2 regions of the Neobacillus sp. B24 genome follow, and region 1 is predicted to be linked to the other one. Evidence: a T-box and tRNA genes for the amino acid it is inferred to sense, from the RefSeq annotation. Region 1 holds a T-box; the other holds one or more tRNA genes.
The links. The T-box of region 1 lies ahead of trpS (tryptophan--tRNA ligase). A T-box ahead of a tRNA ligase gene usually reads a tRNA of that ligase, here a tRNA-Trp.
Positions count from the first base shown of each region.

Region 1 (15,206 bases):
TAAATATAACGAATTCACAGAATAATTCAAAAAAGTAAGAAGGTGTACTATGAGCGCAAAAAAAACACTTCTTCAAGAGGCACCATTGCTTGAAGTGAAAAATTTAGAGACAGCCTTCGATATTGATGGGACGTACTATAACGCTGTAGACAATGTTTCGTTTAAGGTAAGACCTAGACAAATCGTCGGGGTTGTAGGTGAATCCGGCTGTGGTAAGTCCGTCATGAGCTTGTCAATCATGCAATTGCTTCCCAAAGGGATTGGTAAAGTAAAATCAGGTGAAATCATTTTTGATGGTATAAATCTTGATAAAATGTCTGAAGCTCAAATCAATAAAATCCGCGGCAAGGACGTTTCGATGATTTTCCAGGAACCGATGACCTCATTAAATCCAGTATTCACGATTGGTTATCAGCTTCAAGAAGTATTATTCAATCATATGAAAATATCGAAACAGGAAGCAAGGCAAAAATCAATCGCGCTTTTAAAAAGTGTTGGAATTTCCAGACCAGAAAAAATTGTCGACGAATATCCGCACCAATTATCTGGAGGAATGCGGCAGCGTGTTATGATCGCGATTGCGATTGCCTGTCAGCCTAAGCTGCTAATCGCAGATGAACCAACAACAGCTTTGGATGTTACAGTTCAGGCGCAAATTCTTGAGTTGCTGAAGGAAATCCAAGAAGTGAACGATATGGCTATTATCCTGATTACCCATGACCTTGGTGTTGTTGCCGAAATGTGCGACGAGGTTATTGTCATGTACGCAGGAAGGATTGTAGAGCGTACCGATGTGGATACCTTATTTTATAATCCAAAGCATCCATATACAAATTTGCTGCTTGGAGCCATCCCGAAAATGGATCAAGAAGAAGAAAGACTTAGTTCAATTCAAGGGATTGTACCATCGTTGACCAATATGCCTCAGGTTGGATGCAGATTCGCCCACCGCTGCCCGAAAGCGATTCCGGAATGCTTTACAACCACACCGCTGCTTGCGGAAAATGAGGAAGGTCACGAGGTTGCCTGCCTGCTCTATGAAACTAGCAAACCAAGAGAAGGGGTGAGGTAATGAGTACCGTTTCTGTACATAAGAATGAGGAAAAACAATCGTCACATTCTGAAAATCTGTTAGAAATACAAAATCTTAAAACCTATTATCCTGTCAAAGGCGGATTTTTCAAGCGGACAGTCGGCCATGTGAAAGCTGTTGATAATATCTCCTTTGAGATAAAAAAAGGGGAAACTTTAGGACTAGTTGGGGAATCAGGCTGCGGTAAATCTACTGCGGGCCGAACTATTCTCAGGCTAATAAAACCAACAGAAGGAAAAATCCTTTTTGACGATAAAGATATTACAAGTCTTTATGGAAAGAATTTACGAGAAATTCGCAAGGATATGCAAATGGTATTCCAAGATCCATATGCCTCTTTAAATCCCATGCAAATGGTTGGGGATATTATTGCCGAACCAATCTATAACTTTTCGAAAAAAAGTAAAGATGAATTAAAACGAGAAGTGATGGATTTATTGGAAAAGGTCGGCCTGCCGCCGGATGCCTATTACAAGTATGCGCATGAGTTTTCTGGAGGTCAGCGTCAGCGGATTGGGATTGCCCGCGCCTTGGCATTACGTCCGAAATTAATCATTGCGGATGAGCCGGTATCCGCATTGGACGTATCTGTTCAATCTCAGGTCTTAAATCTACTAAAAGATTTGCAAGAAGAATTTGATTTGACATTCTTATTTATTGCTCACGATTTAAGTGTCGTAAAGCATATGAGTGATCGAATCGGTGTTATGTATTTAGGGAATATGGTAGAGATAAGTGAAAAAGATAGCCTTTACGCTGAACCGCTGCATCCATATACCCAAGCATTAATTTCAGCCATTCCAAGTCCAGATCCACGTCAAAAGAAGGAGCGGATTATTTTAAAGGGAGATGTACCAAGTCCAATTAATCCACCGTCAGGATGTCCATTCCATCCGCGCTGTCCGATGGCCATGGAAGAATGCTCGAAATCCAAACCTATATTAAAGGAGGTGAAGCCATCTCATCGAGTAGCTTGCCACCTTTATTAAAAAAAATCAATTAAAAACTCTTAGGGGGGAAACCAATGAAGAAGAGAAGTATGCTTTGGCTTGCTGCGTTAATGCTTGTTCTTTCAGCATTTTTAGCAGCGTGTTCAGGCGGCGGTGAAAAAACCGGCACAAAGAACGAAGAAAATAATGGTAAGTCTGGTGAAACAGCAGATAAACCTCAGGATGGCGGTACATTAGTATACGCACTTGATTCATCTCCTGAAGGCAAATTCAACTATTCATTTTATGGAAATGCTACTGATGCATACGTCATCGATTTCTTTGATGAAAACTTAATCGATTACGATGCACAATTAAAAGCACAGCCACATATCGCTTCATGGACTACAGAAGACAATAAGGTTTTCAAGTTCAAGATTAAAGAAGGCGTTAAATGGCACAATGGCGATGAATTATCAGTAAAAGACTGGGAATTCGCATTATACACAATTGCTGACAAGGACTATGACGGTCCACGTTTTGATAACGTGAGAAACATTGTTGGCGCACAAGATTTCCACGATGGTAAAGCTGACAAAATCGAAGGTGTTAAAGTTGTCGATGACTACAACATCGAAATTACTTTTGACAAAGCACGCGTTAACAACTTGGATAACCTTTGGACATACCCAATGAACCGTACTGCATTTAAAGGCATTGCCGTTAAAGACATGATGGGTTCTGACCCGGTTCGTGTTAAGCCAGTAGGCTTGGGACCATTCAAAGTTTCAAAAGTAGTTCCTGGTGAATCCGTTGAAATGGAACGTTTTGATGACTACTTCGGCGGCAAACCGCATATCGAAAAGGTTGTTGTAAAAGTTATCGATCCATCTCTATCTGTTGGAGAGCTGAAGAACGGTACACTTGATATGACTTCTTTCCACCCAAGCATCATCGATCAGGTAAAAGCACTTGATAACGTTGAAGCTGTAACATATCCAGGCGTGAGCTACTACTATGTTGGTTTCCGTTTAGGAACATGGGATGGCGAAAAGAACGTAATGAACGAGCCTAAATACCAAGAAAAGAAACTTCGTGAAGCAATGTACTATGCAATCAACCGTGAAGAGTGGGTTAAGGCGTTCTTCTTCGGTGTAGGTAAGCCGGTTAACCGTCCAATTCCTACTAACCACTGGATTTCTGCAGACAACAAAGATTTAGAGCAATACAAGTACGACCCTGAGAAAGCTAAGCAATTGTTAGACGAAGCTGGATACAAAGATGTAAACAACGACGGTTACCGTGAAGATCCAAATGGTAAAGAGTTCGTTGTAAACTTCTCTCACTATGCAACTCAAAACCCAACATTTGAAGCACGTGCGAAAGCATTGACTCAATATTGGGAAGAAGTTGGCTTAAAATCTAAATTATCTATGACTGATGTAAACCTTTACTACGATATGCTTGAAAAAGCTGACAAGTCTATGGAAGTATTCTTCGGCGGCTGGTCAACTGGTGCCGATCCAGATCCAACTCCACTTTGGGGCTCTAAAGCTCTTTGGAACTACCCTCGCTGGGTAAGTGAAGAGAGCGATAAGTTATTGGATCAAGCACTTGATATCAGCGTAGTTGGTACAGATAACGAAAAACGTAAAGACCTATATGTACAATGGCAAAAAGAATTCATGAAGGAACTTCCAATCCTGCCAATTGCTGAACTTGAAGAAACTATGGCAGTTGCGAAGCGTGTTCAAGACGTTAAATTTGACGTATCTGGTATGAACCGTCCAAATGAATGGTGGATTAAACAATAATTACAGCAGACTAACATGCATTAGACTATGTTAAATGCTACCTAGTTGTTAATTCATGCCTAACATTTAAAGGGGATTAAAGGGGCAGAAGGTTTCAAGCCTTTCCTGCCCCACCCATTTAAACCAATTAGGTTACAAACCTCATTGTATTTTTCAGTATTTGACATAGTTTATAGACAAGGAGAATGCATATGCTGAAGTATTCGTTGCGAAGAATTTTGGGCATGATTCCGATGTTGTTCCTAATCTCGATTGTAGTCTTTACACTGGCAAAATTAATGCCAGGAGACGGAATTAGCGGTGAGATTGATCCTAGAAACACGGATCCGCAATATATCGAGGAAATGCGGGAAAAATTGGGCTATAATGACCCGATGCCACAGCAATATTTCCGATGGATCTCCAATTTTGCTCAAGGCGATTTTGGAAAATCTACGCGCTTTAAAATAGAAGTTTCAGATGTTATTGGTGAACGATTGCCAAACACGATTATGCTGGGATTAACATCCATTCTTATTACCTATATCCTTGCCTTTATCATGGGTACCTATTCAGGACGAAAACCGTATACCATTGGTGATAATCTGATAGGCGGGCTAAACTATTTGGGATTATCTATTCCATCGTTTATTGCCGGGGTTTTTGCTATTTTCCTATTTTCTTTTACACTGGGATGGTTCCCATCCAATGGTTCTGTTGATATCGGAATGACAGAGGGAACATTGGCTTATTGGCTGAGCCGATTCCACCATGTTTTACTGCCAGCTTTGGTTTTAGGTTTATTAAGTACTGCAAGTTACACACAATTTTTGCGTAATGACATCATTGAAAACAGCCGTAAGGACTTTGTCCGGACAGCACGTGCCAAAGGCACACCGGAAAGAAAAATTTATAATGTTCATATTTTAAGGAACTCTATTATTCCACTTATAACCTTTTTAGGATTTGACCTTGTAGCAATCATTAGTGGTGCCATTATAACAGAGACCATTTTTACCTATCCTGGTTTGGGGCAGCTATTCCTGCAATCGGTTGGAACAAGGGATTATCCAGTACTAATGACTTTGACAATGCTATTCTCCTTCTTGACACTAATCGGCAACCTTGTGGCTGATGTACTGTATGGTGTCGTGGATCCGAGAATTCGTTTAGATTAGGGGGAAAGAGAATGGAAATCGTTACTCAGAAGGACACAAAGATGACAGCAGCACCCCCGAAGAAAAGTTTATCACCTTTTGCGATGGCCAGGCGTAAGTTTATAAAAAACAAGCTGGCAATGACAAGCCTATTTTTTCTTATAACGGTTGCCATTATTTCCATACTTGCACCGTATATTACTACAGCGGATATCACCAAGGTTAATATTGGACAAATGTCGTTAGTGCCTTCTGGTGATCATTGGCTAGGTACAGATAAATCGGGCCGTGATGTTTTTACACGCTTACTTTACGGCGGAAGAATTTCACTCTTGGTTGGGATAAGCTGTACCATGTTCGTTATTGTTCTGGGTACCCTGATTGGCTCAGTTGCCGGTTATTTTGGCGGGGCTGTTGACGGGTTATTAATGAGATTTACCGACTTCATCTTAAACTTTCCTTTCCTTGTATTTGTTATCGTATTAAACGCGATACTATTTGGAAAAGTGAATGGCCTTTGGGTGTTGATCATTACTATCAGTATTTTAAGCTGGGGTGGAATCGCCCGGATTGTCCGAAGTAAAATTTTGGCCGAAAAGGAAAATGAATATATTACCGCAGCTATTTCGATTGGATGTTCACCAGCAAAGGTGATTGTAAAACACCTTTTACCAAACATCCTATCAACAATTATCGTTCAAGCAACCATTACCTTCGCAACGATGATTGTTGCCGAAACAGGCTTAAGTTTCTTAGGATTTGGTGTACCGCAGGAAATTCCAAGCTGGGGCAATATGTTAAACTCGGCAAATGAACCTGATGTTCTACAATTTAAGCTATGGATTTGGGTACCGCCAGCATTGATTATCACAATCACTATTCTTTCAATTAACTTTATTGGTGAAGGCCTTAAGGATGCATTTAATCCAAAATCAAGAAGATAAAAATCTACCATCCATATATGGTAGATTTTTTATTTGCTTATTTTGAAATGGAGCAATCTTTATCTACAGGAATAATTTAACTAACGACTGCCCATACTGATTGAAAACAGTTTCTTGAAGTGAGGGGTAGATGTAATGTTATATCTTCATGATGTTTGGGTTAATTGGTTTGAAGGGGAAGAAAATGGTTATAATGTTTGCCATTTTCATGAATGGCGCAAGGATGATGGAGTCGAATTGTTAGACCAGGTACCGCTTTTAAAGGTCGAGCATATTTTGTTTAATTACATAGAAAATGACCTGTCTGAACTGCCTCAACAGCTTATGGATGATATCTATCAAAAAGCATACCTGAGAAAAAACCATGAAAGAATTCAGCTTGACTATTGTTTTGTTGTGACCGATGGTGTTGGTATTCTGGCAGTTGATACAATCGGTTATAATATTCCAATTCGTAAGAGCCGATTAATTCCTAGACAGGAACAACTGGTCTACGAAATGATCAGCACCCATGAACACACAAAATATAAATTTTCCGGACCTTCGATAGATAAGGACTTTCATATTCTATCGCCGGAGCCAATGTTAATGACAGGACTAACAAGGAAAGAACGACAATTAAAACAGCTATTATTTATGGCACTTGATCAATTATTTGCTTCTAACAATGAGGCTGAAATTCGCTATTGGTTCACTGAATGGTGTCCTGAACGCTATCCGGTCATTCAAGAATTGAATTTTGCCGATGCATGGGAGCAGCTTTACGAGGAAATAAAATACGGCTGGACTAAAAAGCATGAAATTTTTTGTGAGAATTTAATAAAGGGACAACCATTTTTTGAAAAGCTTTGGGAGATGGAGCATGGTCCGAAGGTAAATTAAAAAAGCCTGACCCAAAAGGTGTGAACAACATACCTTTTGGAGGTCAGGCTTTTTTATTTCTATTTTCTGCCGCGGCCTAGTCCCATTGCAGTTTCCATTTTCTTTAGGGTAACACTTGCCACTTGATTCGCTTTTTCTGCCCCTCGATCTAAAATATCATCCAATTCAGTTGATTCCATTAAGTTATAGTATCTTTCTTGAATTGGTTTGAAGAAATTCACTACAACTTCAGCTAAATCACCTTTAAATGCGCCATAGCCCTTGCCATCGTACATTGCTTCTAGCTCTGCTATCGATTTTTCGCCCAAAATGGAATAAATCGATAGGAGATTTGAAATGCCGGGTTTATTTTCTCTGTCAAATTTTACAATTCCGTCTGAATCCGTTACGGCACTTTTGATCTTTTTCGCCATTTGCTTTGGATCATCAAGCGGTGTGATAAAGGCCTTAGTATTTGGATCGGATTTGCTCATTTTTTTTGTAGGCTCCTGAAGTGACATAATCCGTGCTCCTACTTTCGGAATGCGGACATCCGGGATTGTTAAAACGTCCTGGAATTTTTTGTTGAAACGTTCAGCTAGATCCCGAGTAAGTTCCATATGCTGCTTTTGATCTTCACCAACCGGGACAAGATCGGCATTATATAACAAGATATCGGCAGCCATTAAAGGCGGGTACGTTAATAAACTTGCAGAAACGGCTTCTTTTCCTGCAGATTTATCCTTAAACTGAGTCATACGTTCCAGTTCACCAATATAGGAAACACATTGCATCATCCATCCAGCTTGGGCATGGGCTGGAACCTCGGATTGAATAAATAAGGTTGCCTTTTCTGGGTCAAGTCCCACTGCAAGATACAACGCAGCTAAACTGCGGATGTTTTTCCTTAATGTCGCAGGGTCTTGGGGAACGGTAATCGCATGCTGATCAACAATACAAAAAAAACAGTTATATTCATTCTGCAATTCAACAAATTGCTTCAAAGCCCCAATGTAGTTGCCAAGCGTAATTGTTCCGCTTGGCTGTATACCTGAAAATATCGTTTTCATGAAAATCCTCCTAAAAAATATGTAAATAAAAAAAGCCACTCATCCCAATACTGTAGGGACGAATGGCTCGCGGTACCACCCTAATTACTCATAAAGAGTCACTTAAGCTCCACATCCATCTTATTTGACGGCGGGATTCTCTTTAACGCAGAGATACGTCTATTCCTACTAGTTCCAATCCTTGATTAAAGGTTCAGAAAGAAGCTCAGGAAGCCCATTCCGTATAATTCACGTGTTTGTTTCCACCAGCCACAAACTCTCTAAAAACGGTATTATACGTACTATTCTTTCGTCATTGCTTTATTCCTATTTTATCATTATTTCCCATTATATATGATTTGTATAGATGTTTTCAAGTTAGTTAACCATAATAAGCGACGAGGGCTAATACCATGAACAGACCAGTCACTAGTCCGTGAAATAAAAGCGGCTTATTATCAAATGTTACTATCTCGGATAAGGAGGGAATCTCTTTGAAATTTCGTTTCCTATCTTTGGAAAAGACAAGATTAAATGACTTTCCAATTACATCATAAAAACCGCTTTGAATCGTATAGACCAATAAGAAGGTAAGTAATAAGGCTGAAGAAACATAAAAAGATATATTAATATAGCTAATTAAGGAAATTTTCCGATAAAAAATAAAGGAAAAAATTAAAATAGCAAATTGTGTAAGCGCAACCAATAATGCTCTTTTCTTTATTTTGGAGAACACGATTAACCTCCGGAATTGTGATATTATAAGGGTTTTTCTTAAAAAAAACACCTTATAAGAGTAAAGTATAACACAGTTATTTCCCAGTCAAACGTAAAAATTGTTGCTATTGTGTAAATAATTTTTAAAAAAGTAATGTACATTAATTTAAAAATATGTATAATAGGGAATGTAGTAATTTTTCAGAATAATAGAAAAGGGAGGTCTACTAGTGAAGAAATCAAAACTTTCACTACTTTTAATTCTAACACTAGTTCTAAGCATGTTCCTTGCTGCATGTAGCGGTGGTGGCAAGAAGAACGAAGGTAAAGAGACAGACAAAGGCGGCGGCGAAAAAGCTGCTGAAGAACAACTTGCAGATGAGCAAGTACTTAACGTACTTGAATCTTCTGAGATTCCAGCAATGGACAGCGTATTAGCAGAAGATACAATCGGTTTTACCATGATCTCTGCGACACAAGAAGGTCTATATCGTTTAGACCCAGACCAAAAGGTTATTCCTGGAATTGCTGAAGCTGCTCCAGAATTTAATGAGGACAATACTGTTCTTACAATCAAATTGAAAAAAGATGTTAAGTGGGCAGATGGTACACCTGTAACTGCAAAGGACTTCGTTTATTCTTGGCAGCGTGCAATTAACCCTGACACTGCTTCTCCATACGGACCATACTTCATGGAAGGCAAAATCAAAAATGCCTCTGAAATCGTTAAAGGTGAAGCAAAAATTGAAGATTTAGGTATTGTTGCGAAAGATGACAACACTTTGGAAATTACGTTAGTAAGACCAATTCCTTATATTGAATCTTATCTGACTTTCCCATTGTTCTACCCGCAAAACCAAAAGTTTGTTGAAGCACAAGGCGACAAATATGCTTCTTCAGCAGCTAACCTGATTTCAAACGGTCCTTTCAAAATGACCAAGTGGGATGGCCCAACTGCAACTGAGTGGGTATTAGAAAAGAACGAAAATTACTGGGATGCTAAAAACGTTACGTTAACTAAAATTAACTTTAACGTATCAAAAGACCCGCAAGCATCTGCTAACGCCTTTACTGCTGGTGAAGCAGATATCACGCCTAAACTTGCACAAGCAGCAATCCTTTCTCAATATGAAGGTGATCCTGCATTATTACAATACCAAGAGCCATCTATTTTCTGGATCAAAATGAACCAGACAAATCCAGCTCTTAAAAACGAAAATATCCGTCGTGCAATTGCACTTGCTGTTGACAAACAAGCTCTAGTTGATGATGTATTAGCAAATGGATCAATTCCTGCTAACTTCGTTGTTCCAAAAGGATTTACTTTCTTTGAAGGTAAAGATTTCCGTACTAAAGAAAACGAATTCTTGAAAACAGATAAAGACGAAGCTAAGAAGCTTTGGGAAAAAGGTTTACAAGAACTTGGTGTTAAAGAAGTTAAGCTAGTTTACGTTGGTGGCGACACTGAAACTTCTAAACTTTCTGACGCATTCGTAAGAGATCAGTTAGAAGGTACACTTACAGGTTTAAAACTTGATGTTCAACCAGTGCCTTTCAAAATCCGTATTGACCGTGAAAACAATAAAGACTATGATCTATTGTTCGGCGGCTGGGGTCCAGACTATGCTGACCCAATGACATTCATGGATCTTTGGTTAACAGGCGGAAGTCACAATAACATGGCGTACAGCAATGCTGAGTTTGACAAGATGATTCAATCTGCAAACGAAGAAACTGACTTAGCTAAGCGTTGGAAGACATTGCAAGACGCTGAAAAAATGATGCTAGAAGATGATGCAGCTGTTGCTCCAATGTATCAGCGTTCAGTTAACCTATTAATCCAACCTACGGTTAAAGGTTTTGCACACCATGCCTTTGGACCAGATTATAGCTATCAGTGGATTAAGATTACAAAATAAGCTATACTAACCAAATAAAGAAAGAGAGTATATTTAAAAGATATACTCTCTTTTTCCCTGTATTGGAATTGTCGAAAAATGACGAATTTTACAAATTAGGAGGTGTAGGCATGGCCAAATATCTTGTGCAGCGTTTTATTTATATGTTACTTACACTGTTCATCGTTGCATCCGTTACTTTTTTCCTCATGAAGCTAATTCCTGGAAGCCCGTTTAATAACTTTCAAAAGCTATCAGTGGTCCAGCAGAACATTTTGTTGGATAAATATAACCTAAATGACCCCGTGCCTGTTCAATATTTCAACTATATGAAGAATCTAGCACAAGGGGATTTAGGCGTATCATTTCAATTTAATAATACCCCTGTATCAGAACTACTTGGAAACCGAATTGGCCCATCTGCTGTATTAGGTGTACAAGCAATGGTATTTGGTGCGATCATTGGAATCTTTTTAGGTGCTATTGCAGCATTAAGGCAAAATACATGGATTGACTACACATCCACTTTCCTTGCGGTTGTAGGTAAGTCTATTCCTTCATTTATTTTCGCCGGGCTGCTCCAATATTACGTAGCAGTTAAGTTAGGGTGGTTACCAGTTATGTTGTGGCGGGGACCGGAATATACCATCCTTCCTACAATCGCCTTAGCCATGTTCCCAATTTCGATTGCAGCACGTTTTATGCGTACTGAGATGATTGAAGTGTTAGGGTCTGATTACATTACATTGGCTAGAGCAAAGGGCGCCAGCTATTGGCAAATAAGCATTAAGCATGCACTTAGAAATGCGCTAATCCCAGTTGTTACGGTATTAGGACCTTTAGCGGTCAGCTTAATGACAGGATCTTTAGTTATTGAAAAAATATTCGCTGTTCCTGGTTTAGGGGAACAATTCGTAAAATCGATTTCCACAAATGATTATCCAGTTATTATGGGTACGAATCTTCTTTTTGCCCTTTTATTTGTGGTTGTCATCTTAGTGGTAGATATTCTATATGGAATTATTGATCCGCGTATTCGTATTTCGGGGGGGAAAGCTAAATGATCAACAAAGAAAACATCATTTCAAAAGATATGTTTGCGCCCGCCCATATCGATCCATCAAAAAGTGAGAAAATTGCTAAACCGAGCTTGAACTTCTGGCAGGATTCTTGGCTTCGTGTCCGAAAAAATAAAGGTGCCGTTTTGAGCATGATCCTTCTTGTGCTTTTCATCATTATGGCCTTTGTTGGTCCGTTACTAACACCTTATGAATACGACGCTCAAAATACAAAGCACAACAATCTGCCGCCAAGAATCCAAGGTCTTGAAAATGTCCACTGGCTTCCTTTTGATGGTACATTACAGAGACGGAATGGCACAGAGTATAACGCCTATGAGGTACGGAAGATAGATGCTTATTATTGGTTTGGTACAGACAGTTTAGGACGTGACCTTTTTGCCCGTGTTTGGAAAGGTACACAAATTTCCCTATTAATTGCGTTTTTAGCAGCGTTAATCGATATGGTTATCGGAGTAACGTATGGAGCGGTATCAGGTTATGTAGGCGGCAAAGTTGATAGTTTCATGCAGCGGATTATTGAGATACTCGTAGGTATTCCAAATCTAATTGTCGTTGTGTTAATGATTATGGTTTTAAAACCAGGTATTTTTCCAATCGTTATTGCGTTAACCATTACTGGGTGGACTAGTATGGCGCGTGTAGTCCGGGCGCAGGTTTTAAAATTTAAAGGTCAAGAATTTGTATTGGCAGCCAAAACATTAGGGGCAGCGGATTCTTCTATCGTTTTTAAGCATATGATTCCAAATATGTTCGGTGTCATTATTATTAATACAATGTTTTCGATTCCAAATGCAATTTTCTTCGAAGCATTTTTAAGTTTTATCGGATTAGGATTACAAGATCCGCATGCATCCTTAGGTTCATTAGTAGAAGATGGTTTCAAATCAATGATTGCATTCCCGTACCAAATGATTATTCCATCGATCATGATTGCATTAATCATGGTATGTTTCAACCTCGTTGCGGACGGTTTACGTGATGCACTAGATCCAAAAATGCGAGATTAGAGGGCAGGTGAATGGTAGTGGAGAAAATCTTAGAAGTAAAAAATTTAAATATATCGTTTCATACCTTTGCTGGTGAAGTAAAAGCAATCAGAGGTGTCAGCTTTGATTTGCTTAAAGGGGAAACGTTAGCAATAGTTGGTGAGTCAGGATCGGGGAAATCTGTCACAACAAAATCAATTATGCGGTTGCTTCCCGAACATAATTCGGAAATCAAAGGTGGAGAAATCCTGTTTGGTGGAAAAGACCTCACAAAATTAAGTGACAAACAAATGCAGAAAATTCGGGGGAAAGAAATTTCAATGATCTTCCAGGATCCAATGACTTCATTGAACCCGACGATGAAAATAGGCAACCAAATCATGGAGCCGTTAATTAAGCATCAAAACATGAGCAGGCATGCTGCCAGACAAAGAGCATTAGAATTGTTAAAGCTGGTTGGTATTCCGAAACCGGAAATTCGTATCGATCAATATCCACATCAATTTTCCGGCGGTATGAGACAAAGGGTTGTTATTGCGATTGCATTAGCATGCAATCCAAAGGTATTAATTGCTGATGAGCCGACAACAGCACTTGACGTGACCATCCAGGCGCAAATTTTAGAATTGATGAAAGACCTGCAAAAGAAAATTGATACATCGATTATTTTTATCACCCATGATTTGGGGGTAGTTGCCAATGTAGCGGACCGTGTTGCCGTTATGTATGGCGGTAAGATAGTTGAAATCGGTACAGCAGACGAAATATTCTATAATCCGCAGCATCCATATACATGGGGATTAATCAGCTCGATGCCGGATATGGAAACAGAAGATGAAGAGTTATATTCAATTCCGGGTACTCCGCCTGATTTATTAGAGCCTCCTAAAGGAGATGCCTTTGCACCGCGGAATGCTTATGCTATGAAAATTGATTTGGAGCAGGAGCCGCCATTCTTTAAGGTATCCGATACCCATTATGCAGCGACTTGGCTGTTGCATCCGGATGCACCTAAGGTGGAACCGCCTGAAGCTGTTAAAAGGCGTCAAAATCAATTTGTTGGCGCAAAGGGGGGGAAATAGATGGCAGAAAGAAAAAAATTACTCGAAATCAAAAATTTAAAGCAATATTTTAATGAAGGAAAACCCAATGAAGTAAAGGCAGTCGATAATGTATCCTTTGATATTTATAAAGGAGAAGTTATGGGACTTGTTGGTGAATCCGGCTGCGGCAAATCGACAACTGGACGGACTATTATTCGTTTGTACGATGCTACTGGCGGGGAAGTCTTGTATGATGGAGTTAATGTTCACGGCAAGAAATCCAAGAAAGACTTGAAGCAATTTAACCGTAAGATGCAAATGATTTTCCAAGACCCATACGCATCATTAAACCCTCGTTTGAAAATTGCTGATGTTATTGCCGAGGGAATTGATATTCATGGTCTTGCTTCTTCCAGACAGGATCGAATGGAACGCGTCTATAACCTGCTTGAAACAGTTGGCTTGAATCGTGAGCATGCTAACCGCTATCCGCATGAGTTTTCCGGCGGTCAGCGTCAACGGATTGGAATTGCCCGTGCTTTAGCTGTTCAGCCAGAGTTTATTATTGCGGATGAGCCAATCTCAGCATTGGACGTTTCCATTCAGGCTCAGGTCGTTAACCTAATGAAAAAGCTGCAGCATGAAAAAGAGTTAACTTATTTATTTATTGCCCATGACTTATCAATGGTTAAATACATTAGTGATCGTATCGGTGTTATGTATTTTGGTAAAATGGTCGAACTGACAACAGCTGAAGAACTTTACCGTAATCCACTGCATCCGTATACTCAATCATTATTGTCTGCCATCCCGGTTCCTGACCCAATCAGTGAACGCACTAGGAAGCGGAAGTCTTATGATCCGGCTAGTCATAATTATGAGGACAATGAACCAGTTGAATTTCGTGAAGTGACTCCAGGGCACTTTGTACTATGTTCAGAAAAAGAGTACAAGCAATATCAAGCACAATCAAGATGAAAAAAGACGATCTCTGCTATTGAGATCGTCTTTATCCTTGATATCAGAAATTATTTTTTCTTGCCGCCAACTTGTTTCCAGCCTGTTTGGAATTTGGCACTTTGATCGACAAATTCAGTGCGTCGTTTTCCACCAAATACCCTTTCACCCAATCCATTTGTAATGGGACCCATTAACGCTGTAATCCCTATGACCAACAGAGCAACAATCGAGAAATCTGTTATGTATGCAACCATGTTCGTCCCTCCATTCGTAGCAATCAATAATTTCCCCTACAGTCTATTTTAAAAGAAATCAACATGGAATGAAAGAGGAAAATAACAAAGGGCAATCTAAGTTAAGTTAAATAATGAATGCGTTTTCAATTAACTGTTTTAAATGAGAATTCTTTCAATTACCCACAAAAAAAGGCCTGTCCAAGCGAATATTATGTGAATGAAAAAAAAGATTTCTATAAATTTTTCAAGAGAATACCCTAAAAAAATGTGAAACTTTTCCGAGACTTATACGTCATATATAGTAGGACTTGTTAAAATAATTGTTTTTTTATGACGTTTAATATTTTTTAAAAAAGGATACCTTTTTCAAGGGTTGTGGTGTATAATTAATGATATAAATTACTTATTTATAATAATTTTAATTTTACATTGTTAGATTAACTTATCTCTATATACTG
Region 1 is NZ_AP035777.1:1,713,223-1,728,428, forward strand. It holds gene ACZ43M_RS08575 (ABC transporter ATP-binding protein) at 50-1,072, shown strand; gene ACZ43M_RS08580 (ABC transporter ATP-binding protein) at 1,072-2,082, shown strand; gene opp4A (oligopeptide ABC transporter substrate-binding protein) at 2,118-3,836, shown strand; gene opp4B (oligopeptide ABC transporter permease) at 4,028-4,993, shown strand; gene opp4C (oligopeptide ABC transporter permease) at 5,005-5,916, shown strand; gene ACZ43M_RS08600 (DUF3603 family protein) at 6,052-6,798, shown strand; gene trpS (tryptophan--tRNA ligase) at 6,858-7,847, opposite strand; T-box leader at 7,899-8,152, opposite strand; gene ACZ43M_RS08610 (DUF3899 domain-containing protein) at 8,209-8,562, opposite strand; gene ACZ43M_RS08615 (peptide ABC transporter substrate-binding protein) at 8,774-10,462, shown strand; gene opp3b (oligopeptide ABC transporter permease) at 10,573-11,505, shown strand; gene opp3C (oligopeptide ABC transporter permease) at 11,502-12,530, shown strand; gene ACZ43M_RS08630 (ABC transporter ATP-binding protein) at 12,548-13,591, shown strand; gene ACZ43M_RS08635 (ABC transporter ATP-binding protein) at 13,592-14,530, shown strand; gene ACZ43M_RS08640 (hypothetical protein) at 14,581-14,766, opposite strand.

Region 2 (15,206 bases), 220 kb from region 1:
CAATAAGGTTCTATTATTATTTTAAACAGATACACTATCACTGCGTTAGTCCAATCATCTCAAATTATTGCCTAATCCTATCACAGTCCTAAATATCCTAAAATTTACCCCTAGCCGTCCTGTCAAATAAAACGAATATAATAGGTTATTTTAGGAAAAATTTAAATTAACCCTTTTTCAAAGGCATGGTGATCACGATTATGGAATGGGATTACATATGGAAAGCGATTTTAATTGTTATTGCAGGAACCGTCCTGTTAAGAATAGCGGGCAGGAAAACAATCTCACAAATGACATTGGCTGAAACCGTGATTATGATAGCTATTGGCTCATTACTCATCCAGCCTGTAGCAGGAGAAAATATTTGGACTACTTTTTTAGTTGGCGGTGTCCTTGTGGGGAAACTATTATTATTGGAATTCTTACAAATGAAGTCAGACACTTTTGAAAAAGTGATTACAGGTAAAGCAAAAGTTGTCATTGATAATGGAACACTAAATATAGAAAACCTAAGGAAATTGAGGTTAACAGTAGACCAGCTTGAAATGAAACTTAGACAAAGTGGGATATCTAGAATTAGTGATGTCAAATGGGCAACCCTGGAACCAAATGGCCAATTAGGTTTGGAGTTAAAGGACGATGCCCAGCCAGTAACGAAAAAGGAATTCGAGGAATTCAAAAGAACAATGATAAATTTACTGCCGAGCAATGCACAACTTACACATATTAATGAAATTTTAGCCATTGTAAATAAACAGTATAAGTCCGAGAGTCAGGAAGATATTTTTGCCGAAGTGAATAGCAAAGAACATAAAAACACTCCTCCGAAATATTTGCAATAATAAGGTGAGGAAGTTTCCAAATATACAAAAAGCCAGGAACCCTCTTCCTGGCCTTTTGTTTCTATCTATTATGGTATTGAAAGCGACTGTTTACCAATTGATTAAAATCATCGGATAATCCAGTTTGTTGTTTGCTGCTTCTTAATATGCTTCTATAATGACTCATTTGGTTTACGAAATCAGAGTTGCTCGAAACATAGACATTGCGAATGGATGAATCCGTCTCCCTAACCAGTATACTGATTTGGTCCTCAAGTATGGGAGTAATCTCTCCTCGGAAATCGTCATCCATTTCTACCCCTACATAAGCGTCATGATTCTTCACAATCACATTTGCACGATTTACTTCTCCTAATGTTTGAACTCTCTTTTCAGCTTGGTCGGCGACATGAAAACGGGCATTATGATTTTGGTTTGTATTATTGGCAGTAGTATTCATAAAATCAATATCGGGACCACCTTGAGCATGTCCGGCATTTAATGCTCCGAAATTCCGATTGCTTTCCTCACCAGAATGATCATCTGCTCTTCCTTCGTCTTTCATATTACACCCTGTAATCAAAGCACAAATATATAGGCTAACCAATAAATGATTCCATACCTTCATCATCTTTCCTCCTAAAATGAGTTCATGTTTACAATTGCCTATCTACTCATTTTTTATGTAAGGAATTATTAGCTTACTTTCTTTCAAAAAAGTGCTACGGGATCATGAAAGCCTCATAGTAACCGTGAGATGTTAAAATCTTGCCCAACGGACACTATAAAGGGCCCATAATACCTGTGACATGCTTAAACTTCGAGCAGCGGTCACTATGGAAGGCTCATAGTGACCGTTACATGTTAAAATCCCGCACAACGGGCATTATAAAGGGCTCATAATGACTGTGACATGCTTAAACTTCGTTCAGTAGTCACTATTAAAGCCTCATAGTGACCGTTACATGTTAAAATCTCGCACAACGGGCACTATAAAGGACTCATAATGCCTGTGACATACTAAATCTTTGTGGAAAGGTCACTATGAAAGCCTCATAGTGACCGTTACATGTTAAAATCTCGCACAACGGGCACTATAAAGGGCTCATAATGACTGTGACTTGCTAAATCTTCGTACTGCGGGCATTATGAAAGGCTTTATAGTGACTGTGACAAGGAAAATATTCGCGTATCGAGCACTATAAGAGGCTCATGGTACCTGTACCATGGAAAAATTTCGGCTATCGGGCATTATTAAAGTTGGTAAAAAACAATAATCACAAAATAATGCCTAAAATACAAAAAAGCCAATGCTTTGTTTGTTCAAAGCATCGGCTTTTTTACTTTTAATTGATACCGGTGGTCGGGGTCGAACCGACACTCCAGAGGAACACGATTTTGAGTCGTGCGCGTCTGCCAATTCCGCCACACCGGCATAATATGGAGGCGGCAACCGGATTCGAACCGGTGGATAAAGGTTTTGCAGACCTTGGCCTTACCACTTGGCTATGCCGCCATCATGAATGGAGCGGAAGACGGGATTCGAACCCGCGACCCCCACCTTGGCAAGGTGGTGTTCTACCACTGAACTACTTCCGCATATTTGGCTGGGCTAGCAGGATTTGAACCTACGAATGACGGAGTCAAAGTCCGTTGCCTTACCGCTTGGCTATAGCCCAATAATATAATATTTCACTAGTGTTTTCAATAAAAACTTATGGGGCGGCTGAAGGGAATCGAACCCTCGAATGTCGGAACCACAATCCGATGCGTTAACCACTTCGCCACAGCCGCCACTATAGTATTGGCAGGGGTAGTAGGAATTGAACCCACACCAAAGGTTTTGGAGACCTTCGTTCTACCTTTAAACTATACCCCTATAAATGGTGGTGGGGGACGGATTCGAACCGCCGAACCCTGAGGGAGCGGATTTACAGTCCGCCGCGTTTAGCCACTTCGCTACCCCACCACTATACTATGCAAGCGCCAGCCTAACGTGCCGGCAAGAGGAATTGAACCCCCAACCTACTGATTACGATTCAGTTGCTCTACCGATTGAGCTATACCGGCAAAATTGAATCAAAATGGTGGCTCAGGACGGAATCGAACCGCCGACACATGGATTTTCAGTCCATTGCTCTACCGACTGAGCTACTGAGCCATCATAAATGGCGGTCTGGACGGGACTCGAACCCGCGACCTCCTGCGTGACAGGCAGGCATTCTAACCAACTGAACTACCAGACCGAATTGCGGGGGCAGGATTTGAACCTGCGACCTTCGGGTTATGAGCCCGACGAGCTACCGGACTGCTCCACCCCGCGACAATAAGAAGTAAAAGTTTACGTCATGCTAAAATAACGCATGACTGTATCAATCTCAGAAAGCTTAATCAAGCAGCAGCTCGATTGATACAACTCGCAGATTATTCTTCGAAGCAACGCTCGTTGCTCCACCCCGCGACAATAAAAAAATATTAAATATGGTGGAGGATGACGGGATCGAACCGCCGACCCTCTGCTTGTAAGGCAGATGCTCTCCCAGCTGAGCTAATCCTCCAATGAATGGTGACCCCTACGGGATTCGAACCCGTGTTACCGCCGTGAAAGGGCGGTGTCTTAACCGCTTGACCAAGGGGCCGTTTTTAAATTAGGTAAGCTTCCAAGCGGGCTCGAACCGCTGACCTCTTCCTTACCATGGAAGTGCTCTACCTACTGAGCTATGGAAGCATAGCCAAAACTCTTTGTAAAATAAAATGGCTCCGCAGGTAGGACTCGAACCTACGACCGATCGGTTAACAGCCGATAGCTCTACCACTGAGCTACTGCGGAATAATATTACAGCCTGGCAATGTCCTACTCTCACAGGGGCGCTTGCCCCAACTACCATCGGCGCTGAGAAGCTTAACTTCCGTGTTCGGTATGGGAACGGGTGTGACCTTCTCGCCATAGTTGCCAGACTATTCTTTTGAGGTTTCATTCCCTCAAAACTAGATAATGCAGAAGAAGTTTCAGTAAACCGAATAATCATTTTGACTTGTCTAGCTTTGGCTCCTAACTTCTCGGCCGTTTCGGTCCGTCCCAACAAATCCAAAATCGGGATTTGCCGTGCCGGCCCTCCAACGTCTGTCGAAGTTGGACAGTCGCCTCCGCTTTTCTATTTGGTTAAGTCCTCGATCGATTAGTATCAGTCAGCTACACATGTCACCATGCTTCCACCTCTGACCTATCAACCTGATCATCTTTCAGGGATCTTACTAGCTTGACGCTATGGGAAATCTCATCTTGAGGGGGGCTTCATGCTTAGATGCTTTCAGCACTTATCCCGTCCGCACATAGCTACCCAGCGATGCCTTTGGCAAGACAACTGGTACACCAGCGGTGCGTCCATCCCGGTCCTCTCGTACTAAGGACAGCTCCTCTCAAATTTCCTGCGCCCACGACGGATAGGGACCGAACTGTCTCACGACGTTCTGAACCCAGCTCGCGTACCGCTTTAATGGGCGAACAGCCCAACCCTTGGGACCGACTACAGCCCCAGGATGCGATGAGCCGACATCGAGGTGCCAAACCTCCCCGTCGATGTGGACTCTTGGGGGAGATAAGCCTGTTATCCCCGGGGTAGCTTTTATCCGTTGAGCGATGGCCCTTCCATGCGGAACCACCGGATCACTAAGCCCGACTTTCGTCCCTGCTCGACTTGTAGGTCTCGCAGTCAAGCTCCCTTGTGCCTTTACACTCTACGAATGATTTCCAACCATTCTGAGGGAACCTTTGGGCGCCTCCGTTACTCTTTGGGAGGCGACCGCCCCAGTCAAACTGCCCACCTGACACTGTCTCCCACCCCGATCAGGGGTGCGGGTTAGAATTTCAATACAGCCAGGGTAGTATCCCACCGACGCCTCCACCGAAGCTGGCGCTCCGGCTTCTCAGGCTCCTACCTATCCTGTACAAGCTGTACCAAAATTCAATATCAGGCTACAGTAAAGCTCCACGGGGTCTTTCCGTCCTGTCGCGGGTAACCTGCATCTTCACAGGTACTATAATTTCACCGAGTCTCTCGTTGAGACAGTGCCCAGATCGTTACGCCTTTCGTGCGGGTCGGAACTTACCCGACAAGGAATTTCGCTACCTTAGGACCGTTATAGTTACGGCCGCCGTTTACTGGGGCTTCGATTCAGAGCTTCGCTTACGCTAACCCCTCCTCTTAACCTTCCAGCACCGGGCAGGCGTCAGCCCCTATACTTCGCCTTGCGGCTTCGCAGAGACCTGTGTTTTTGCTAAACAGTCGCCTGGGCCTATTCACTGCGGCTCATCACAGCTATTCACCGTAATGAGCACCCCTTCTCCCGAAGTTACGGGGTCATTTTGCCGAGTTCCTTAACGAGAGTTCTCTCGCTCACCTTAGGATTCTCTCCTCGCCTACCTGTGTCGGTTTGCGGTACGGGCACCTAATATCATCGCTAGAGGCTTTTCTTGGCAGTGTGGAATCAGGAACTTCGGTACTATATTTCCCTCGGCATCACAGCTCAGCCTTATGTGAGAAGCGGATTTTCCTACTTCTCAGCCTAACTGCTTACACGCGCATAACCAGCAGCGCGCTTACCCTATCCTCCTGCGTCCCCCCATCACTCAAACGATAAAGAGGTGGTACAGGAATATCAACCTGTTGTCCATCGCCTACGCCTTTCGGCCTCGGCTTAGGTCCCGACTAACCCTGAGCGGACGAGCCTTCCTCAGGAAACCTTAGGCATACGGTGGACGGGATTCTCACCCGTCTTTCGCTACTCATACCGGCATTCTCACTTCTAAGCGCTCCACCAGTCCTTACGGTCTAGCTTCAACGCCCTTAGAACGCTCTCCTACCGCGGACACCTAATGGTGTCCACCCACAGCTTCGGTGATACGTTTAGCCCCGGTACATTTTCGGCGCAGAGTCACTCGACCAGTGAGCTATTACGCACTCTTTAAATGGTGGCTGCTTCTAAGCCAACATCCTGGTTGTCTAAGCAACTCCACATCCTTTTCCACTTAACGTATACTTTGGGACCTTAGCTGGTGGTCTGGGCTGTTTCCCTTTTGACTACGGATCTTATCACTCGCAGTCTGACTCCCACGGATAAGTCATTGGCATTCGGAGTTTGTCTGAATTCGGTAACCCGATGAGGGCCCCTAGTCCAAACAGTGCTCTACCTCCAAGACTCTTACTACGTGAGGCTAGCCCTAAAGCTATTTCGGAGAGAACCAGCTATCTCCAAGTTCGATTGGAATTTCTCCGCTACCCACACCTCATCCCCGCACTTTTCAACGTGCGTGGGTTCGGGCCTCCATCCAGTGTTACCTGGACTTCACCCTGGACATGGGTAGATCACCTGGTTTCGGGTCTACGACTACATACTATGACGCCCTATTCAGACTCGCTTTCGCTGCGGCTCCGTCTTTTCAACTTAACCTCGCATGTAATCGTAACTCGCCGGTTCATTCTACAAAAGGCACGCCATTACCCATGAATGGGCTTTGACTACTTGTAGGCACACGGTTTCAGGTACTATTTCACTCCCCTTCCGGGGTGCTTTTCACCTTTCCCTCACGGTACTGGTTCACTATCGGTCACTAGGGAGTATTTAGCCTTGGGAGATGGTCCTCCCTGCTTCCGACCGGATTTCACGTGTCCGGCCGTACTCAGGATCCACTCAGGAGGGAACGAAGTTTCAACTACAGGGCTTTTACCTTCTACGGCTGGCCTTTCCAGGCCGCTTCATTTACCCCGTTCCTTTGTAACTCCATGTTGAGTGTCCTACAACCCCGAAAGGCAAGCCTTTCGGTTTGGGCTGTTCCCGTTTCGCTCGCCGCTACTCAGGGAATCGCGTTTGCTTTCTCTTCCTCCGGGTACTTAGATGTTTCAGTTCCCCGGGTCTGCCTTCCATACCCTATGTATTCAGGTAAAGATACTGCTCCATTACGAGCAGTGGGTTCCCCCATTCGGAAATCTCCGGATCAAAGCTTACTTACAGCTCCCCGAAGCATATCGGTGTTAGTCCCGTCCTTCATCGGCTCCTAGTGCCAAGGCATCCACCGTGCGCCCTTTCTAACTTAACCTAAAAGGTTTTACTCTAACATTCATTAGAGAGAAAAACTAAAATGGCGATCACTCGGTTTTTACTTGGTTACTTCTTCTTACGATTATCTAGTTTTCAAAGAACGAATAAAAAAGCTTTGAGAGAATAATTCCCTCAAAACTAAACAAACAGAAAACAATCAACGTTTTATTAGTCCGTAAGGACTAACGATTCCTTAGAAAGGAGGTGATCCAGCCGCACCTTCCGATACGGCTACCTTGTTACGACTTCACCCCAATCATCTGTCCCACCTTAGGCGGCTGGCTCCTTACGGTTACCCCACCGACTTCGGGTGTTACAAACTCTCGTGGTGTGACGGGCGGTGTGTACAAGGCCCGGGAACGTATTCACCGCGGCATGCTGATCCGCGATTACTAGCGATTCCGGCTTCATGCAGGCGAGTTGCAGCCTGCAATCCGAACTGAGAATGGTTTTATGGGATTGGCTCAACCTCGCGGTTTTGCAGCCCTTTGTACCATCCATTGTAGCACGTGTGTAGCCCAGGTCATAAGGGGCATGATGATTTGACGTCATCCCCACCTTCCTCCGGTTTGTCACCGGCAGTCACCTTAGAGTGCCCAACTAAATGCTGGCAACTAAGATCAAGGGTTGCGCTCGTTGCGGGACTTAACCCAACATCTCACGACACGAGCTGACGACAACCATGCACCACCTGTCACTCTGTCCCCCGAAGGGGAAAGTCCTATCTCTAGGAGTGTCAGAGGATGTCAAGACCTGGTAAGGTTCTTCGCGTTGCTTCGAATTAAACCACATGCTCCACCGCTTGTGCGGGCCCCCGTCAATTCCTTTGAGTTTCAGCCTTGCGGCCGTACTCCCCAGGCGGAGTGCTTAATGCGTTAGCTGCAGCACTAAGGGGCGGAAACCCCCTAACACTTAGCACTCATCGTTTACGGCGTGGACTACCAGGGTATCTAATCCTGTTTGCTCCCCACGCTTTCGCGCCTCAGCGTCAGTTACAGACCAGAAAGCCGCCTTCGCCACTGGTGTTCCTCCACATCTCTACGCATTTCACCGCTACACGTGGAATTCCGCTTTCCTCTTCTGCACTCAAGTCCCCCAGTTTCCAATGACCCTCCACGGTTGAGCCGTGGGCTTTCACATCAGACTTAAAGGACCGCCTGCGCGCGCTTTACGCCCAATAATTCCGGACAACGCTTGCCACCTACGTATTACCGCGGCTGCTGGCACGTAGTTAGCCGTGGCTTTCTGGTCAGGTACCGTCAAGGTACCGGCAGTTACTCCGATACTTGTTCTTCCCTGACAACAGAGCTTTACGACCCGAAGGCCTTCTTCGCTCACGCGGCGTTGCTCCATCAGACTTTCGTCCATTGTGGAAGATTCCCTACTGCTGCCTCCCGTAGGAGTCTGGGCCGTGTCTCAGTCCCAGTGTGGCCGATCACCCTCTCAGGTCGGCTACGCATCGTCGCCTTGGTGAGCCGTTACCTCACCAACTAGCTAATGCGCCGCGGGCCCATCTGTAAGTGTCAGCGTAAACCGACTTTCAGCTTACCAACATGTGTTGATAAGAATTATCCGGTATTAGCACCGGTTTCCCGGTGTTATCCCAGTCTTACAGGCAGGTTGCCCACGTGTTACTCACCCGTCCGCCGCTAACCAACAGGAGCAAGCTCCTATTGATTCGCTCGACTTGCATGTATTAGGCACGCCGCCAGCGTTCGTCCTGAGCCAGGATCAAACTCTCCAAAAAAGATGAGTTGATTAGCTTATAAAAGTTACGTTGGCTTCATTCCGTTAGGAATGAATAATTTTATTGTTGACGTTTTTGTTTGTTTAGTTTTCAAAGAACTATTTTCGCAATCGCTCAAAAGCGACTTTCTTAATATATCATATGGTGCTTTTTAATGTCAACACCTTTTTTTGAAAACCGTCAGCTGCTGAAAGCTTTTTGAATGATGTTTCGCAGCGACGGTTATTAATATATCAAGTATTCACGAAAAGGTCAATAGCTTTTTTTGTTTTTTTACAATAGTTTTTCGCTGACACGATAACAGCGATGGAAAACCCCTTGGCCTTTAGTTTCGAGATTTACAATTTCTAATAAGTGTTTTTCAATCAAGTATTCAAGCAGTACAGACATATCTACGGAATATGGTCGCAATTCATCTTCACTCATGATTTCATGAAACATCCAATACTCCTTGTTACTTAATATACTTAGAAGGTGTGCTGTCCCGATCTTGGTTCTCGAGTGAATTAAAAATTCGCTGGCCAGGAATAAGAGCTCCAGCCGCTGCTCGAGAGTCTCCTCACTATTGACAAGTTCCTCATATAATTTATAGATTTCCGGTTCGATTTGCTTAACCTGCTGCCACACGGTCAGTTCAGGATGCAGGCCATTTTCGATGATGGCCAGTCTTGCCAAGTGATGCAGCGAATGGACAACATGATTATAGGCGTCTAGATACTGTTTATTTTCAAAAAGGGCTTTCCCGTCAACATAACGGCGAATCAGCTTGGCAAATTCCAGTCCCATTTTTATTTTTCGGCCATTGAATGGGAACTCCTGCAATTCTGTTTTTAAGTTAGCCACGTATTCATTCCGGTCAAAGATGATTTTCGAATTATGCAGCCATTCAAAGATTTTGCGGTTATTCCCTAATAACAGCCATTCTTGCAGCTTATCTACAGTAATCACATGCATTGCCGCTTTTTTATCATCATAAGAGTAAAGTTTTGTATATACCGGTTGCTCCGCTTCCTTAACAATCACTAATAAAATCACATCAAAAGAATCGGTTGTTTGACTCATTCTTTGTTTCTTTTCTACCAATAAAATCCCCAGGGTATTCGATTGGCTTGCCCGCTCTTGATAGATGGGCCGAAGAATGTCTTCCATTCGATTTACCTCCATTTTCTTCGTTAGCAATATATGTTCGACAGTAATAGGAAATATCCTGCTAAAATTTAAGACAAAATTCGACACCTTCTTTATTCCTTTTTTCTCTTCCGCTAAATTTGTGATATAGTTTGTCTAGGAGGGAGAGACTGTGGCTAGATATTCGAGTAAAATAAATAAAATCAGGTCCTTTGCCCTAGGGTTAATTTTTGCCGGGTTTATTGTTATGTACGGAGGCATTTATTTTCGTACCTCACCAGTTATTATGACCATTTTCATGCTCATCGGTCTGCTGTTTATTGTTGCCAGCACCGTCGTTTATTTTTGGATTGGGATGCTGTCAACGCGAACCGTTCAGGTCAAGTGCCCCAGCTGCGGGAAACCAACAAAAATTCTCGGCAGAGTCGATATTTGCATGCATTGTAATGAACCGTTAACCCTTGACCGTAATCTTGAGGGCAAGGAATTCAGTGAAGACTATAATAAGAAAACAAGCAAATGAGAAAAGGATGACTTAAGCTCAAAGCAAGCTTCGGTCATCCTTTTTTTAATAGTAATTAAAAAAGGCCGATTCCGTTAATCAGCCTTTGTGTCATTAATGAACTTCTTTACCGGAACATTCCGGACATGTGCCGTAGATTTCCATGCGGTGGTTGGCCACCTTAAATCCAGTCACGTGTGTTGCCAAGTGCTCCACTTCATCGAGACCTGGATAATGGAAGTCAACGATTTTTCCGCATTTCTCACAAATGACATGGTAGTGATGAGAGGTGACAAAATCAAAGCGGCTTGAGGCATCCCCATAGGTTAATTCCTTAACAAGACCCACTTCACGAAATACCCGTAAATTATTGTAAACTGTTGCCACACTCATATTTGGAAATTTCCCTTCTAGGGCTTTGTAAATTTCATCTGCGGTAGGATGTGACATCGAGTTTATTAAAAATTCAAGTATCGCATGACGTTGTGGAGTGATGCGTACTCCGGTATCCTTCAAGGTATCCAACGCTTCTTTTAATTGATTCATCGCCATGCACCTTCCTTCTAAAAAAGATTCTTACTTTATAATTGTTATAATTAGTTTACTAGGTATTTTGTACTTTTGTCAACTTTGTAATACCGCTATCAGCATGTTTTTACCATCATTTTAATCAAGTTCACCATTATTTTATGAAAATCAACTATGTAATGTTTGTTCATTTACCCTTAGTTGATGGTTCACATAACGCGCCGTTACAAACAACAAATCAGAAAGACGGTTTAAATAGGCCAATACAAGCGGGTTCACATCTTCACCAATGCCGACAGCACATCTTTCCGCCCGTCTTGCAATCGTCCGGGCAACATGAAACGCAGCACCAGCTGGATGCCCGCCTGGTAAAATGAAATTAGTTAAGGCTGGCAGCTCAGAGTCCCATTTGTCAATTTGCTTTTCCATTTCTTCGATATCCGCAGGTGTGAGCGACCACTTAACTTCCTTCCCTGTCGGCGTGGCCAATTCCGCCCCGACATGAAATAGGTTTGTTTGTATTTTATGATAAACTTTTTCAATTATTTCTTTTCCATGAAAATTTTCCTTGGTTAAATGACTGAGCGCAAGTCCGATCATCGAATTGGTTTCATCACAGGTACCGTACGCTTCCACCCGTAAATCATTTTTCGCTACTCTCTGTCCGTAAATGAGTGAAGTTGTTCCTTTATCTCCTGTTTTCGTATAAATTTTCATGTGCCGCTCCCCCTTGAAAAAATGATTAATTTTATCATATCATCTATATTGATTTTAAGTAAATTTTCATAAAAAAAAGGGCCGCTCGCGACCCTTAAAATTTTATCTGAGGAGGTATGCCCTAATAGAATGATATTCAAATCCAGCATTCTTGCATTGGACAAATGCCTTTTAATCACAAAATAGGCTACAAATTTTCACGAATAAATGCCAACGCTTCCTCCACATGGCCCTTAACTGCAACCTTACGCCATTCCTTGGCAATCTTCCCCTCTTTATCGACGACAAAGGTGGAACGTTCAATCCCCATATACTCTTTGCCAAAGTTTTTCTTTAGCTTCCAAACACCATACGCCTCAGCCACTTGGTGGTCGGTATCGGCCAGCAGCAGAAACGGCAGACTGTATTTCTCAACAAACTTTTGGTGACGCTCCACCGGGTCCGGGCTGATTCCGAGGATGACGGCATTCAGGTTGGCAAACTCCTGATACTGGTCTCTGAAATCACAAGCCTCGGTGGTGCAGCCTGGCGTCATATCTTTCGGGTAAAAGTAGATGACCACATTTTTTCCTTGCAGGTCAGATAACGTAACGGTTTCTCCCGTTTGGGCTTCCAATGTAAAACCTGGTGCTTTAGTCCCGATTTCAATTGTCATTTCATTCACTCCATTTTGAAAAATATTCCTGATTATAGGCTACCGATACTTTCCTGATAATGCAACTTTCCTGTCCTAATTTTCACGGTCAAACATGACTTTCGCGACAAACGCTGCTGGCAGGGTGTACCCAATCAGCGCTTCGATTGAGGCAATAAACCGGCCAATCCCATGTGGAGTGACATCCCCGTTGCCAACCGAAAATAGCATCATTGAGCTAAAATAAAAGCTCGTTTCAAAAAGATTGTAACGCCGTTCTTTACTCACTTCCGTTATAACTGACATCCCCACTAGCTCAAAAATTAAATAAATAAGCCCAAAACCGATGATAATCGTCAGATAGACTGTCGCCAAGTAGAAAAAATTATCGACCGACACTAATTTTCCTTTGAGTGTATTCGGGATAAACAACGTGCGGATACTCATAAAAATGCAAAATATCACGATTGGCAGCAAGAAAAAAATCACAGTGCAACCACCTCATAACTCGAATAACAGCTACTCTATGTCTATGCGGGCTTGGTTCATAAAATATCAAAAACCGGACAAGTCGTATGGTTTTTGATGTAGCGCTAATTCCCTGCGCCGCGATATTTTTTAACGCCCTGATTCCAGAGCAGAACGGATAACACAAAAAAGAGGATGCCGATTAGCGGTGTTAAAAACGAATACCAATACCACTCGTCTTTTTCAAGAAAAAACGCAGCAGGATAAACACCGGCAAAAGCAAACGGCAGGATCCATGTAAGCACAAACCGGATCAATTTGTTGTAAATGTTAACCGGATAGCGCCCGTAGTTACTGATGTTGTACATCATCGGCATTAGCGACGTTCTCGCATCCGCCCAAAAGCTGATGCAGGCCAGCATAATGAAAATACCGCCGTAAACGAGCGCCCCGCCAAGGACAAATACGATAAAGAGGAACGGTTCATACCACTCGATGGTCAGCCCCAGCCTGCTGCCGGCATAAAGCATCACTGCAATGCCGGTAATTCCTCCTAACAGCGATTCTAGTTCCAGCCGCTCGAGGATGATTTGAAACAGACTGTGAATCGGCCTGGTCAGGATCCGGTCGAGTTCCCCTTTAACAATATAACGTTCATTAAAATCCCAAATGTTAAAAAACGCCGAGAACACCGCGAACGGCACGAGGAAAAACCCGTAAATAAAAATGATTTCATCTCTGCTCCAGCCGCTCAATAAATCGGTGTGACCGAACACCACTAGAATAAAGATAAGATTGATGGCCTGCGACAGCAAATCTGAGAAAAATTCAACAAATAAATCCGTTCGATATTGCAGTCTTGTTTTAATATATTGTGACATGTATTGAAAAAACATCGATACGTAGAACACAGCTTACCCCCCTTGAATCACAAGCTGCTTTTTCGCAATGACCCATAGCCATTGAATGGGAATATAGAGAATAAGCACCCACAGAAATTGCTGGCCAAGTGCCGCAATCGCTTGCTGATGTGTAAAGCCTTCGGTGTAAATCATGCTTGGGATATAGCTGATACCCTGAAACGGCAGGAATTTCATGATTTCTTGTGCCCAGCCAGGGAAAAAGCTCATCGGCAAAATCAGTCCGGAAAACAGGTCAATAACCACCCGTTTGGCACGAATAAGCCCAGCATTATTATATAAGAAGAAAGTCGTAATTCCTGTTAACAAGTTCAGTTGCGTATTAATGAAAAAGCTTAATAGAATTGAGAGTGCAAACAGCCCCCAGACACCTAGGTCCCAAGTAAATTGAATCGGGAAAATGAAATAGACAATGATGAGTCCCGGAAGCGAGAAGAAGAACAGGCGAAAAATCCCTTCCCCAAGTGCCGCCATCGTTTTCATCACCATGTAGTTGTATGGCCTGATTAACTCGACTGCGACTTTTCCTTCTTGTATTTCCATTGCCATTTCCCGGTCAAGGTTATTGAAATAAAATGCCCGCGCCATCCACGAAATCGCCACATAGGTTGTTATTTGGGTAACGGATAATCCTTGAATATCCCCTTTTGCCCCGTAAATTGCTTTCCACAAAAAGTAATAAGCCCCTATGTTGATGCTGTAAATGAGAATGCCGGTATAATAATTCGTCCGATACGCCAGCATCATTAAGAAACGGATGCGAATCATCTCTAAATATTTATCCAACTTCCACCGCACCCTTTTCATAAATATTGCGGATAATTTCTTCCGTTGAGGTTTCGTTAATTTTGATGTCCTTTATTTTATAATTGGCCACAACCTTGGAAATCAGCATTGACACGAGTTCATCATGGTCTTCGACGTTTGCCGTAAAGATATGCTCTTTTTCATCAAGGGTCCATTTAACTGACATCCCCGATGTGAGGGTTTTGACTGCTTGGAGGTCGACCTTTTCAAGAAATTGAAATTGCAGCTCTTTGCCTTCTCCCATGTTTTCCTTCAAATTTTTGAGCGCCCCGTCATAGATGATTTTTCCCTCATCAAGCATGATGACGCGATCACACAATGCCTCAATATCAGAAAGGTCATGAGTGGTTAATAGAATCGTGGTGTTATATTTCTCGTTAATTTCCTTTAAAAATTCCCGGATTTTCAACTTCACGAGCACATCCAGGCCGATCGTCGGTTCGTCAAGGAACAAGAGCGGCGGGTTGTGAATCAGTGCTGCCGCGAGTTCGCAGCGCATCCGCTGGCCAAGCGATAGTTTTCTTACCGGTTTATCAAGAAGCGGCTCGATATCTAGTGTTTTAATCACATGGTTCATATGATCGTCATATTGCTCGTCAGTCACCTTATATACCTTTTTGAGCAGGCGGAACGATTCCTGAACGGCGATATCCCACCAAAGCTGCGAGCGCTGTCCGAAGACGACACCAATGGTTTGTACGAATTGTTCGCGCTGCTTGTGGGGGTTCATCCCGTTCACGGTGATTTTTCCCGATGTTGGTGTTAAAATCCCCGTCAGCATTTTGATCGTTGTTGACTTACCAGCACCATTCTCGCCAATGTATCCGACCATCTC
Region 2 is NZ_AP035777.1:1,493,514-1,508,719, reverse strand. It holds gene ACZ43M_RS07485 (DUF421 domain-containing protein) at 201-842, shown strand; gene ACZ43M_RS07480 (YhcN/YlaJ family sporulation lipoprotein) at 904-1,452, opposite strand; tRNA gene ACZ43M_RS07475 (tRNA-Leu) at 2,176-2,256, opposite strand; tRNA gene ACZ43M_RS07470 (tRNA-Cys) at 2,263-2,337, opposite strand; tRNA gene ACZ43M_RS07465 (tRNA-Gly) at 2,346-2,420, opposite strand; tRNA gene ACZ43M_RS07460 (tRNA-Gln) at 2,426-2,500, opposite strand; tRNA gene ACZ43M_RS07455 (tRNA-His) at 2,540-2,615, opposite strand; tRNA gene ACZ43M_RS07450 (tRNA-Trp) at 2,627-2,700, opposite strand; tRNA gene ACZ43M_RS07445 (tRNA-Tyr) at 2,706-2,790, opposite strand; tRNA gene ACZ43M_RS07440 (tRNA-Thr) at 2,819-2,891, opposite strand; tRNA gene ACZ43M_RS07435 (tRNA-Phe) at 2,907-2,982, opposite strand; tRNA gene ACZ43M_RS07430 (tRNA-Asp) at 2,991-3,067, opposite strand; tRNA gene ACZ43M_RS07425 (tRNA-Met) at 3,071-3,144, opposite strand; tRNA gene ACZ43M_RS07420 (tRNA-Val) at 3,304-3,379, opposite strand; tRNA gene ACZ43M_RS07415 (tRNA-Glu) at 3,386-3,460, opposite strand; tRNA gene ACZ43M_RS07410 (tRNA-Thr) at 3,477-3,549, opposite strand; tRNA gene ACZ43M_RS07405 (tRNA-Asn) at 3,577-3,651, opposite strand; rRNA gene rrf (5S ribosomal RNA) at 3,663-3,779, opposite strand; rRNA gene ACZ43M_RS07395 (23S ribosomal RNA) at 3,981-6,918, opposite strand; rRNA gene ACZ43M_RS07390 (16S ribosomal RNA) at 7,118-8,667, opposite strand; gene ACZ43M_RS07385 (nucleotidyltransferase-like protein) at 8,941-9,816, opposite strand; gene ACZ43M_RS07380 (YgzB family protein) at 9,968-10,318, shown strand; gene perR (peroxide-responsive transcriptional repressor PerR) at 10,412-10,849, opposite strand; gene ACZ43M_RS07370 (cob(I)yrinic acid a,c-diamide adenosyltransferase) at 10,994-11,542, opposite strand; gene bcp (thioredoxin-dependent thiol peroxidase) at 11,730-12,197, opposite strand; gene ACZ43M_RS07360 (ion channel) at 12,273-12,665, opposite strand; gene ACZ43M_RS07355 (ABC transporter permease) at 12,770-13,555, opposite strand; gene ACZ43M_RS07350 (ABC transporter permease) at 13,559-14,350, opposite strand; gene ACZ43M_RS07345 (ABC transporter ATP-binding protein) at 14,343-15,206, opposite strand, start outside.
Region 2: it encodes a tRNA-Trp, which carries the amino acid that the T-box ahead of trpS (tryptophan--tRNA ligase) is inferred to sense. The anticodon was not compared.